Regions from separate parts of the Pseudomonas sp. Ors-4-3C genome, predicted to be linked through region 2. Evidence: predicted binding sites of a transcription regulator. Region 2 holds the regulator's gene; the other holds the start of a gene.
What was found. Region 2 encodes FliA, which starts transcription of late flagellar genes. Its sites were predicted from a motif close to CTAAAGTTTNNNNNNNNNNNGCCGNTAA; they were not measured.

Region 1: a site for FliA is predicted at 4,030-4,057, ahead of ACVHNU_RS17970 (methyl-accepting chemotaxis protein). Genes of this name have one in related genera too.

Annotation. Positions count from the first base shown of each region.
Region 1 covers NZ_CM146900.1:3,982,525-3,987,703, forward strand. The annotation lists gene ACVHNU_RS17955 (PepSY domain-containing protein) at 1-268, shown strand, start outside; gene ACVHNU_RS17960 (GAF domain-containing sensor histidine kinase) at 429-1,604, shown strand; gene ACVHNU_RS17965 (hypothetical protein) at 1,736-2,182, opposite strand; gene ACVHNU_RS17970 (methyl-accepting chemotaxis protein) at 2,293-3,915, opposite strand; gene ACVHNU_RS17975 (transporter) at 4,328-5,179, shown strand, end outside.
Region 2 covers NZ_CM146900.1:979,875-985,053, forward strand. The annotation lists gene flhF (flagellar biosynthesis protein FlhF) at 1-1,274, shown strand, start outside; gene fleN (flagellar synthesis regulator FleN) at 1,388-2,218, shown strand; gene fliA (RNA polymerase sigma factor FliA) at 2,215-2,955, shown strand; gene ACVHNU_RS04580 (chemotaxis response regulator CheY) at 3,122-3,493, shown strand; gene ACVHNU_RS04585 (protein phosphatase CheZ) at 3,512-4,300, shown strand; gene ACVHNU_RS04590 (chemotaxis protein CheA) at 4,336-5,179, shown strand, end outside.

The sequences.
Region 1 (5,179 bases), 3.0 Mb from region 2:
GACCCTGACCGCTGGCCTGGCCCAGGCTGATGTGCGCGTCGACCAGATCCCGCAACTGGTGAAGGACGGCAAGATCAAGTCGCTGGAGTCGATGAACGCCGAAGCGCTGAAACTGCACCCGGGTGCGACCATCACCGACACCGACCTGGATAACCACTTCAACGGTTACGAGTACGAAGTCGAGCTGAAAACCGCCGATGGCAAAGAGTTTGACGTCGACTTCGACGCCACCACCGGCAAGGTGCTGAGCAACAAGCTAGACACCTGATACACCGTCACCCGAAAGCCGCACGATCACCGATCGTGCGGCTTTTTTGCGTCCGTTTGCCGGCAAATCACGCGGATGCAGCCTGAAGGGATGCCAAAACCGCCATCAGACCGCTAGTATGGCCCCCAATCAATCAACCAATGCAGCCGGGAACGATGGCATGGGGCAGAGCAAAGCAACAGACATCGCCACCATCGGACGCATTAGCGCGGTGCCGGCCATCCTTCAGGTGATCCGCGAACTGACCGGGATGCGTTTTGCCGCCGTGGCGCGGGTCACCGAGGACTCGTGGACCACGTGTGCGGTGCTCGATCAACTGGAATTCGGCCTGCAAGTCGGCGGCGAACTGGATGTGGTCACCACCCTGTGCCACGAGATCCGCCAGTCACATGTCTCGGTGGTGATCGACAAGGCCAGCGAAGACCCACTCTACCGTGATCACCACACCCCGCGCCTGTACAAATTCGAGAGCTATATTTCGGTGCCGGTGTTCCGCACTGACGGACGGTTCTTCGGCACCATCTGCGCCCTCGATCCGATCCCGGCGCAGCTCAGGTCCAGCACTATCCAGAGCACCATGGAGTCTTTCGCGCGGATGCTCGCGTTGCAGATCGAAGCAGAAGAAAACGCGCAACGCACCGAAACAGCGCTGTTGCAGGAGCGCGAAACCGCCGAGCTGCGAGAACAGTTCATCGCCGTGCTCGGCCATGACTTGCGCAACCCGTTGTTCGCCATCAGCGCCGGCGCCGAAATGCTCCTGCGCAAGCACCCGGATCCGGCCATCGAGGTGCGGGTGCGTAATATCCTCGGCAGTGCGCAACGGGCGACACGGCTGGTGGATGACGTACTCGACTTTGCTCGCGGGCGCTTGGGCAAAGGCATTCCGGTGGATATCCAGCCCTGCACGGACCTGACCGAAGCGGTGCAGCAGGTGGTGACGGAGATCCGCAACGTGCATCCCGGACGTACGATCAGTGCGTCCATTGGCGACTTGCAGGGTGTGCGCTGCGACCGTGGACGGATTGCCCAGCTGCTGTCGAATCTGCTGGCCAATGCCGTGGCCCATGGCGACCCGACCGGGGATATCGAAGTCATCGCTCAGGTCGAGCAAGGTGCGTTGATGCTGGCGGTGAAAAATCAGGGGCATATTCCCGATGCGGTCCTGCCGCACCTGTTCCACCCCTACTCGCGCCCTGCCGGCAGCGCGCCCCAGGCCGGCCTCGGGCTGGGTCTGTACATCGCCAGCCAGATCGCGCAGTCCCACGGCGGGCGCTTGCATGTCGCGTCCACCGCCCAAAGCGGCACGCTGTTCACCTTCAGCCTGCCGACAATCTGAAACACACCACAGATCCCTGTGGGAGTGGGCTTGCTCGCGAAGGCGTCGTGTCAGTCAATATTTTCAGTGACTGATACACCGCATTCGCGAGCAAGCCCGCTCCCACATTGGATTTTCAGTGCCTTTGGGAATCAGGCCGAAGTGCTGACCAGCGAACCCGAGCTGCTCGACCCGGAATCCTGCAACGCCTGCAACAACGCCGCCGTCGCGGTCTGCAACGACGCCGAGGTGCTGGAGATTTGCGACTCGGCGGAGGCCACGTCGGCAGCCTTGGCATCAGCGTCTTCCTGCTTGGCCTGAGCCGCTTGCAGCGCCTGCTGCTGTTCCTGCAATTGCTTTTGCAGCTCGGCGATCTGCTTGCGCAGTTCTTTCACCGAATCCGACTCACCGCTGCTGTCGGAACTGCTGTCGCCCGCCGGAGCCGCGCCACCGCCAGCCGCCACTTTGCTGGTATCGGCGCTGACGCCCGCGCTGCTGGTTCCACTGGTTGAGGTGTCGTCACTGGCGTCGCTGATCTTGGTTTTGCTGGTGGCGGTGGTGACGGTCTGATTGATTGAAACAGAGGTGATGCTGACCATGGGATGGCTCCAATGCCGGTTATAGATAACCGGCCATCGGCGGCAGTCGCACGGATTTGAGATCGACTGTGTACCGACTCGGTAACCGAACCGGTACACGTCGGCTGACGTCAGGCGCTCAGGCGCGCGGTGACTTCATTGAGTTGCCCGGACAGGCCATGCAGGTTCTGGCTGGCGCTTTCGGTGCGCTGCACGCTGTTGAGGTTGGTGCTGGCGATCGAGGTGATCTCGGTCAGGTTGCGCGAGATGTCTTCGGCCACCGAGGTTTGCTCTTCGGCAGCAGTGGCGATCTGGCGGTTCATGTCGCGGATCGCTTCCACGGCGTGGGTGATGCGCTCCAGCATGGCGCCGGCCTGGGTCACTTGCTCGACACTTTCGTCGCTGCGCGTCTGACCGCTTTCGATCGCTTGCGCCGCGTCCACGGCACCGGTCTGCACGTTCTGAATGATCTGGTTGATCTCGATGATCGACTCCGCCGTACGCTGCGCCAGGTTGCGCACCTCGTCGGCGACCACCGCAAAACCACGCCCGGCCTCGCCGGCCCGTGCCGCTTCAATCGCCGCGTTGAGCGCCAGCAGGTTGGTCTGCTCGGCGATGCCGCGGATCACTTCCAGCACCTTGCCGATGCGCCCGCTGTCGGCTTCCAGACGACGGATCACCTCTGCGGTGTTGGCGATTTCGCCACGCATCCGGGTGATGCTGTGGATGGTGCTCTGCATGACCTTTTCACCCTGCTGGGCGGACTGGTCGGCATCGTCGGCAGCCCGCGCCGCATCGGCGGCATGCCGGGCGACTTCCTGGGCGGTGGCGGACATTTCGTTCATTGCCGTGGCCACCTGATCGGTGCGATTGAACTGCTCGTTGGTACCGCCGGCCATGGTTGTAGCGATGGCGTTCAGCTCGCCGCTGGCGCTGTCCAGATCACTGGCGCTGCGTTGCAGTTGGGTGAAGGTTTCGGCGAGAAAATCACGCAGGGTATTCGCCGCGGCAGCAAGGTTGCCCAACTCGTCCTGACGGTCGTTGGCGACGCGTTCGGCGAGGCGCCCACGGCTCAATTGGGTGACGTAATCGATCAGCTTGCGGATCGGGTCGATCAGGTTGCGGTTGACCAGCCACAGGCTCAGCAAACCGATCAGCAGACCGGAGCCGAGCATCACCAGAATCCCCAGCAACACAGTACGGTCGGCGCTTTCGCTGATGCTGGCCGACAACACATCACCCTGCTTGCGCAGCTCGGCGACCAGTTCGCTCATCTGATCGCTGGTGGCGCGGTCCACGCCTTTGACGGCGCTGTCGCCGGCCGTTGGATCGCCACCGGCAGCGACGTAGGCATCGCGACCTTTCTGGTAGGCGCTGCCGAGTTGGCGGTGCTCTTCACGCAGACGTTCGATGCGGGTTTTCAGCGCCGGCTCAAGGCCTTTCTGGCCGGCCAGTTCACCGAGAATGTTCTGCACATCGCGCTGACGATCTTCGAACTGGCTCCAGTACTTGGCCAGGTCTGCCGGTTGCTTGCCACGCAGCAAGACGTTTTTCCATTCCTGCACCTGCACCTTGAATTGCAGGTTGGCCTCGTCGATCAGTTGCGAGGTGTGCAACGGGCCGGCGATCAACTGGCTGTAGTTCTGCACGCCGTTGGACAGGAAGTGAAAGCAGGCCAGTGCGATCAACAGCATCGCCAGCAGGCTGCCGCTCAGCAGGGCGAGAATTTGTGCTCTCAGGGATTTTTGCAGCATCGCGAGATACTCAGGACAGGGATGAGGCACGCCCGGTAAGGCGTGGAATTTTGCCGGACATCCGTGTCGGCGAGCCTTGGCTCATGGCCAAGCGCGCGCAACGTAACCCAAGCGTGATCGGCGTACCAGAGCGCTTCTTGAAGAAAATCCGACCATTGGTAGGTGAATTAAGAGACTGTGATCGACCATGGCACAGGGTGGGAGCGGGCTTGCTCGCGAAAGCGGCATGTCATCCACATCATCACTCAATGATCATCCGCATTCGGGAGCAAGCCCCCTCCCACAGGATTGCCGGTAATGATCACGATCACTGTCATTTTGCAGTCACACAAGCGTCATGTGTGATTGCGATGATGCGGCTCAGTGAACCTGCCATTCCGCGACCGACACCCCCTCCTCGCAGCGAGCCTCCATGAATCACAGCCTCGATATCAGTCATCGCGATCCTGATTTGTTCGGTTTGCTTTACGGCTTTCGTTTTCGTCCCGGTGAACGTGGCCGCGAAGTCGATTCGGCGACCGCTCTGCGTTGTCTGCAAGACGACAGCGACAGTGATGAATTCCTCTGGCTGCACCTGAACCTGGCGCACGCCGCGTGCGAACGCTGGATGAAAAGTCATCTGCAATTGCCCGAAGAGTTTTTCGAGGCGCTGCACGAAGGTTCGCGTTCGACACGCATTGAACACGTCGACTCGGCGTTATTGGCAGTGGTCAACGACGTGGTGTTCAACCTCAGCAGCATGGTTTCCTCGGACGTGTCGACGCTGTGGGTTTGCGTGCGCAGCAAACTGATCGTCAGCGCACGCCTGCAACCGCTGCACTCGGTGGACAAATTGCGTTCGTCGGTGAAGGCCGGCGAATGCTTTCGCTCGCCGTCGGAACTGCTGGTGCACTTGCTGCGCGATCAGGGCGAAGTGCTGACGCAGATCGTGCGCAAGACCAGCATGAGCGTCGATCAGGTCGAGGACGAATTGCTCTCCTCACGCCTGTCGACCAACCGCGCCGAACTCGGCGCCAACCGCCGGGTGCTGGTACGCCTGCAACGCCTGTTGGCGCTGGAGCCGGGTTCGCTGCTGCGCCTGCTCAACCGTCCGCCGCCGTGGCTGCAGAAGGAAGACGTCAAGGAGCTGCGCAAATCCACCGAGGAGTTCGCGCTGATCATCAACGACCTCACCGCCCTCGGCGAGCGGATCAAATTGCTCCAGGAAGAAATCGCCGCCAACCTCAACGAACAGAGCAACCGCACCCTGTTCACCCTGACCGTG
Region 2 (5,179 bases):
GCGCTGATGCCGCCATCATTGGCAACCGCCGCATTGCCGGCGGCGTCGAGCTGACGGCGGCGCTGGATTACAAATTGTCGGCGCTGGCGCCACGGGTTCCGAACATGGAACTCGAGGACGAGCTGCGCAAGACCCAGTCGCGCATCGTTACCGCCCAGGCCGAACTGAGCCTGCGTGGCGAAGCCGATGGCAACACCAATCGCCAGTTGTTCGCCGGGCTGCCGTTGACGGCCGGCCTGCCGCTGACCGCTGCCGAGCCGTTGAGCGAACCGACTTACGCCGCCCCGGCGCGTCCGGCGCCGGCGCCTGCCCAGTCGTCCGCCGGCATCGATCCGCGTGCGCTGGATTCGATGCGTTTCGAATTGAACAGTTTGCGTGAGCTGATGGAAGTGCAGCTCGGCACCCTGGCCTGGAATCAGCTGCAAGGCAGCCGTCCGGCACAAGCCAATCTGTATCGCCGTCTGCAACGTATCGGTCTGTCCGGACCGTTGTCGCGCGACCTGCTGGCGATGATCACCGACATCGAAGAACCGCGTCAGGCCTGGCGCATGCTGCTCGCGCACCTGGCGCGAATGATTGCCGTGCCAGAAGTCGAGCCGCTGGAAGAGGGCGGGGTGATTGCCATGGTCGGCCCGGCCGGCATGGGCAAGACCACCACCCTGGCCAAACTCGCGGCGCGCTACGTGCTCAAGTACGGCGCGCAGAATGTCGCGCTGGTCAGCATGGACAGCTTCCGCATCGGCGCCCAGGAACAACTCAAGACCCTGGGGCGGATTCTCAACGTGCCGGTAACGCACGTCGATCCGGGTCAGTCGCTGGTGCAGGCACTCGACCCGCTGCTGCGCAAACGCGTGGTGCTGATCGATACCGCCGGCCTGCAGGCCAGCGATCCGGCACTGCGCATGCAGCTGGAAAGTCTGGCCGGGCGTGGCATCCGTTCAAAAAATTATCTGGTGCTGGCAACCACCAGCCAGAAACAGGTTCTAACCGCCGCTTATCACAGTTACAAGCGTTGCGGGCTTGCCGGCTGCATCCTGACTAAACTGGATGAGACGGCCAGCCTTGGCGAAGTGTTGAGCCTGGCGATCAGTCATGAACTGCCGGTCGCCTACCTGACCGACGGCCCACGGATTCCGGATGATCTGCATCTGCCGCGCCGTCATCAATTGGTCAGTCGCGCCGTCAGCGTGCAAATGCAGGAAGAACCCAGCGAAGAAGCCATGGCTGACATGTTCGCTGATATCTACCACAGCCCGACCAAGCAGGTTGGCTGAGGTAATGAACAGTTTTTGTACCTACATCGATGGTCTGCCATGCATTGTTCCGGTTGAGAACGCGCAGCCAGTAATGTGGCCTCCGTCTATGCAAGACAAGGTAAAGAAATAACATGGGCAGCATGCATCCCGTACAGGTGATCGCGGTGACCGGCGGCAAAGGTGGCGTCGGCAAGACTAACGTGTCAGTGAACTTGTCTCTGGCGCTGGCAGAGCTTGGCCGTCGGGTCATGCTGCTGGACGCCGATCTGGGGCTGGCGAACGTCGACGTTCTGCTGGGACTGACCCCCAAACGCACTTTGGCCGATGTCATCGAAGGCCGCTGTGAGCTGCGCGACGTGCTGTTGCAGGGCCCCGGCGGGATCCGCATCGTGCCGGCCGCTTCCGGCACCCAGAGCATGGTGCACCTGAGCCCGGCACAACACGCCGGTCTGATTCAGGCCTTCAGCGACATCGGCGACAACCTCGATGTGCTGGTGATCGACACCGCTGCGGGTATTGGTGACTCGGTAGTCAGTTTTGTCCGCGCCGCGCAGGAAGTGTTGCTGGTGGTCTGCGACGAGCCGACCTCGATCACCGACGCCTACGCGCTGATCAAACTGCTCAACCGCGACTACGGCATGAACCGCTTCCGCGTCCTCGCCAACATGGCGCAGAGCCCGCAGGAAGGGCGCAACCTGTTCGCCAAGTTGACCAAGGTCACGGATCGCTTCCTCGACGTCGCCTTACAATACGTCGGCGCGGTGCCGTACGACGAAAGCGTGCGCAAGGCAGTGCAGAAGCAGCGAGCGGTCTATGAAGCCTTTCCGCGTTCCAAGTGCGCGCTGGCGTTCAAGGCGATCGCGCAGAAGGTCGATACCTGGCCGCTGCCTGCCAACCCGCGCGGTCACCTGGAGTTTTTCGTCGAGCGCCTCGTGCAGCAAACGGCAGGGCCTGTGCTATGACCGCCAGCGGTATGAACTACTACAAGAAGTCGGCACGTGACGCGCAGTACGAGTTGATCGAGCGTTACGCGCCACTGGTCAAGCGCATTGCCTATCACCTGCTGGCGCGCTTGCCGGCGAGTGTGCAGGTTGAAGACCTGATTCAGGCCGGGATGATCGGCCTGCTCGAAGTCTCGACCAAATACGACGCCAGCAAAGGCGCCAGTTTCGAAACGTATGCGGGCATCCGGATCCGCGGCGCGATGCTCGACGAAGTACGCAAAGGGGACTGGGCGCCACGTTCGGTTCACCGCAACACCCGTATGGTCAGTGACGCAATTCGGGCAATTGAAGCTAAAACCGGCCGTGACGCTAAAGATCACGAGGTTGCGGCCGAACTCCAATTGAGTCTCGACGATTACTACGGGATTTTGAATGACACCCTGGGCAGCCGGCTGTTCAGTTTCGACGACCTGTTGCAGGACGGCGAACACGAAGGGCTGCACGAGGATGGCGCCAGTGCTCATCTTGAGCCGTCACGCGATCTGGAAGATGAACGCTTCCAGGCGGCGCTGGCGGACGCGATTGCCAATTTGCCGGAGCGTGAGCGACTGGTGTTGGCGCTGTACTACGACGAAGAGCTGAACCTCAAGGAGATCGGTGAAGTCCTTGGCGTCAGTGAATCGCGGGTCAGCCAGTTACACAGCCAGTGCGCGGCCCGTTTGCGGGGGCGTTTGGGGGAGTGGCGAGCGCGCTGAAGGCAGTGTGGGGACACTGCGAACGAGGCTGGTGCGGTGATGAACGGCACCGGTCTTGCTCTGTTGTGCTCCAGACAGTCTTCGAGTGCTGCGCCGATTGATTGAAGTGGCGCGTCCAGGTGCTGGGCGCGTTTAAGACTGCTTGGAGGTCGAATTGAACAAAGACATGAAAATCCTCATCGTTGATGACTTCTCAACGATGCGGCGGATCATCAAGAACCTGCTGCGGGATCTTGGGTTCACCAACACCGTCGAGGCCGACGATGGCACTACCGCCATTCCGGTGCTCAACAGCGGCAGCATCGACTTTCTGGTAACGGACTGGAACATGCCGGGCATGACCGGTATCGACTTGCTGCGCCACGTGCGTGCCGATGAAAAACTCAAGCATCTGCCCGTGCTGATGGTGACCGCAGAAGCCAAGCGCGAGCAGATCATCGAGGCTGCTCAGGCCGGTGTGAACGGCTATGTGGTCAAACCTTTCACGGCTCAGGCGTTGAAAGACAAAATCGAGAAGATTTTCGAACGCATCGGCTGATGAACGCGCGGGGGAGCTATGGAGCATAACGAATCTTCACAGGGCGATTTCGAGTCGACCCTGAAAAAACACGCGGTCGAACTGGTCGAAAGCCTTGAAAAAGGCAGGTTCGGCGACGCTGTGCAACTGATCCATGAGCTCAATCAGACCCGTGACCGCGGCCTGTATCAGGAAGTGGGCAAGCTCACACGCGAACTGCACAGTGCGATCGTCAACTTCCATATCGATCCGCACATGCCGCAGGCCGAGGAAGTGTCGCAAATCACCGACGCCACCGAACGCCTGGGCTATGTGGTCAAGCTGACCGAAGCCGCGGCCAACCGCACCATGGATCTGGTGGAAAGCGCCACGCCGGTGGTCAATGGCCTGGCTGAAGAAGCTCAGGCCTTGAGCACCGATTGGGGGCGCTTCATGCGTCGCGAAGTCGGGGCTGAAGAGTTCCGCGAACTGGCGCGCCGGGTCGACGGTTTTCTGTCACGCAGCAGCACGGACAACCGTGCGGTGTCGAGCAACCTGAACGACATCCTGCTGGCTCAGGATTACCAGGACCTCACCGGTCAGGTGATCAAGCGTGTGACCCAGTTGGTCACCGAAGTCGAAAGCAATTTGCTCAAACTCGTACTCATGGCCAGTCAGGTGGACCGCTTTGCGGGCATCGAACACGACCGTGCTGCGATGCTTGCAGAAAAAGATCCACAAAAACATCTCTCGCAGGGTGAAGGTCCGCAGATTCATGCCGATAAACGAGAAGACGTTGTGTCCGGTCAGGACGATGTGGACGATTTGTTATCCAGCCTTGGATTTTGAGTTTAGGTTTTTAGACCTGTAGGAGCACCCCATTAATGAGCTTCGGCGCCGATGAAGAGATCCTTCAGGATTTCCTGGTTGAGGCCGGCGAGATTCTTGAGCAACTGTCCGAGCAACTGGTCGAGCTGGAAAGCCGCCCGGATGACGCAGATCTGCTCAACGCAATTTTTCGCGGTTTCCACACTGTAAAAGGGGGCGCCGGCTTCCTTCAGCTCAATGAGCTGGTGGAGTGCTGTCACATCGCCGAAAACGTGTTCGACATCCTGCGCAAGGGTGAGCGTCGCGTTGATGCAGAACTGATGGACGTGGTGCTTGAAGCACTGGACGCGGTGAACAGCATGTTCAGCGAAGTCCGTGAACGTGCACCGATCACTGCTGCAACCCCGGAACTGCTGGCTGCGCTGGCGCGTCTGGCCGAACCGCAATCGGCGGACGAAGCCCCGGCTTCGCCAGTGGCCGAGATGATCGAAGAGCTGGTTGTCGAAGGCGATTCCGGCGACATCACCGATAACGAATTTGAACAGTTGCTGGATTCGCTGAACGCCGTCAAGGCTGAAGCCGAAGCCCCGGCCGCTGCTGCACCTGCGCCAACTGCCGATACGGCAGCGAGCGATGAAATTACCGACGCTGAATTCGAGTCGTTGCTCGATCAGCTGCACGGCAAGGGCCAGTTCGCGCCAGACGCCGTGGCCCCGACAGCGGCCGCTCCGGCGGCACCGGCTGCCGGTGACAGCTCGGACATCACCGACGACGAATTCGAAGCACTGCTCGATCAGTTGCATGGCAAGGGCAACTTTGCCGTGGAAGCGCTGGAGTCGGCGATTGCCTCGGCACCGGCTGCGCCAGCCGCTCCGGTAGCCGCTGCCGCCGGCAGTGATC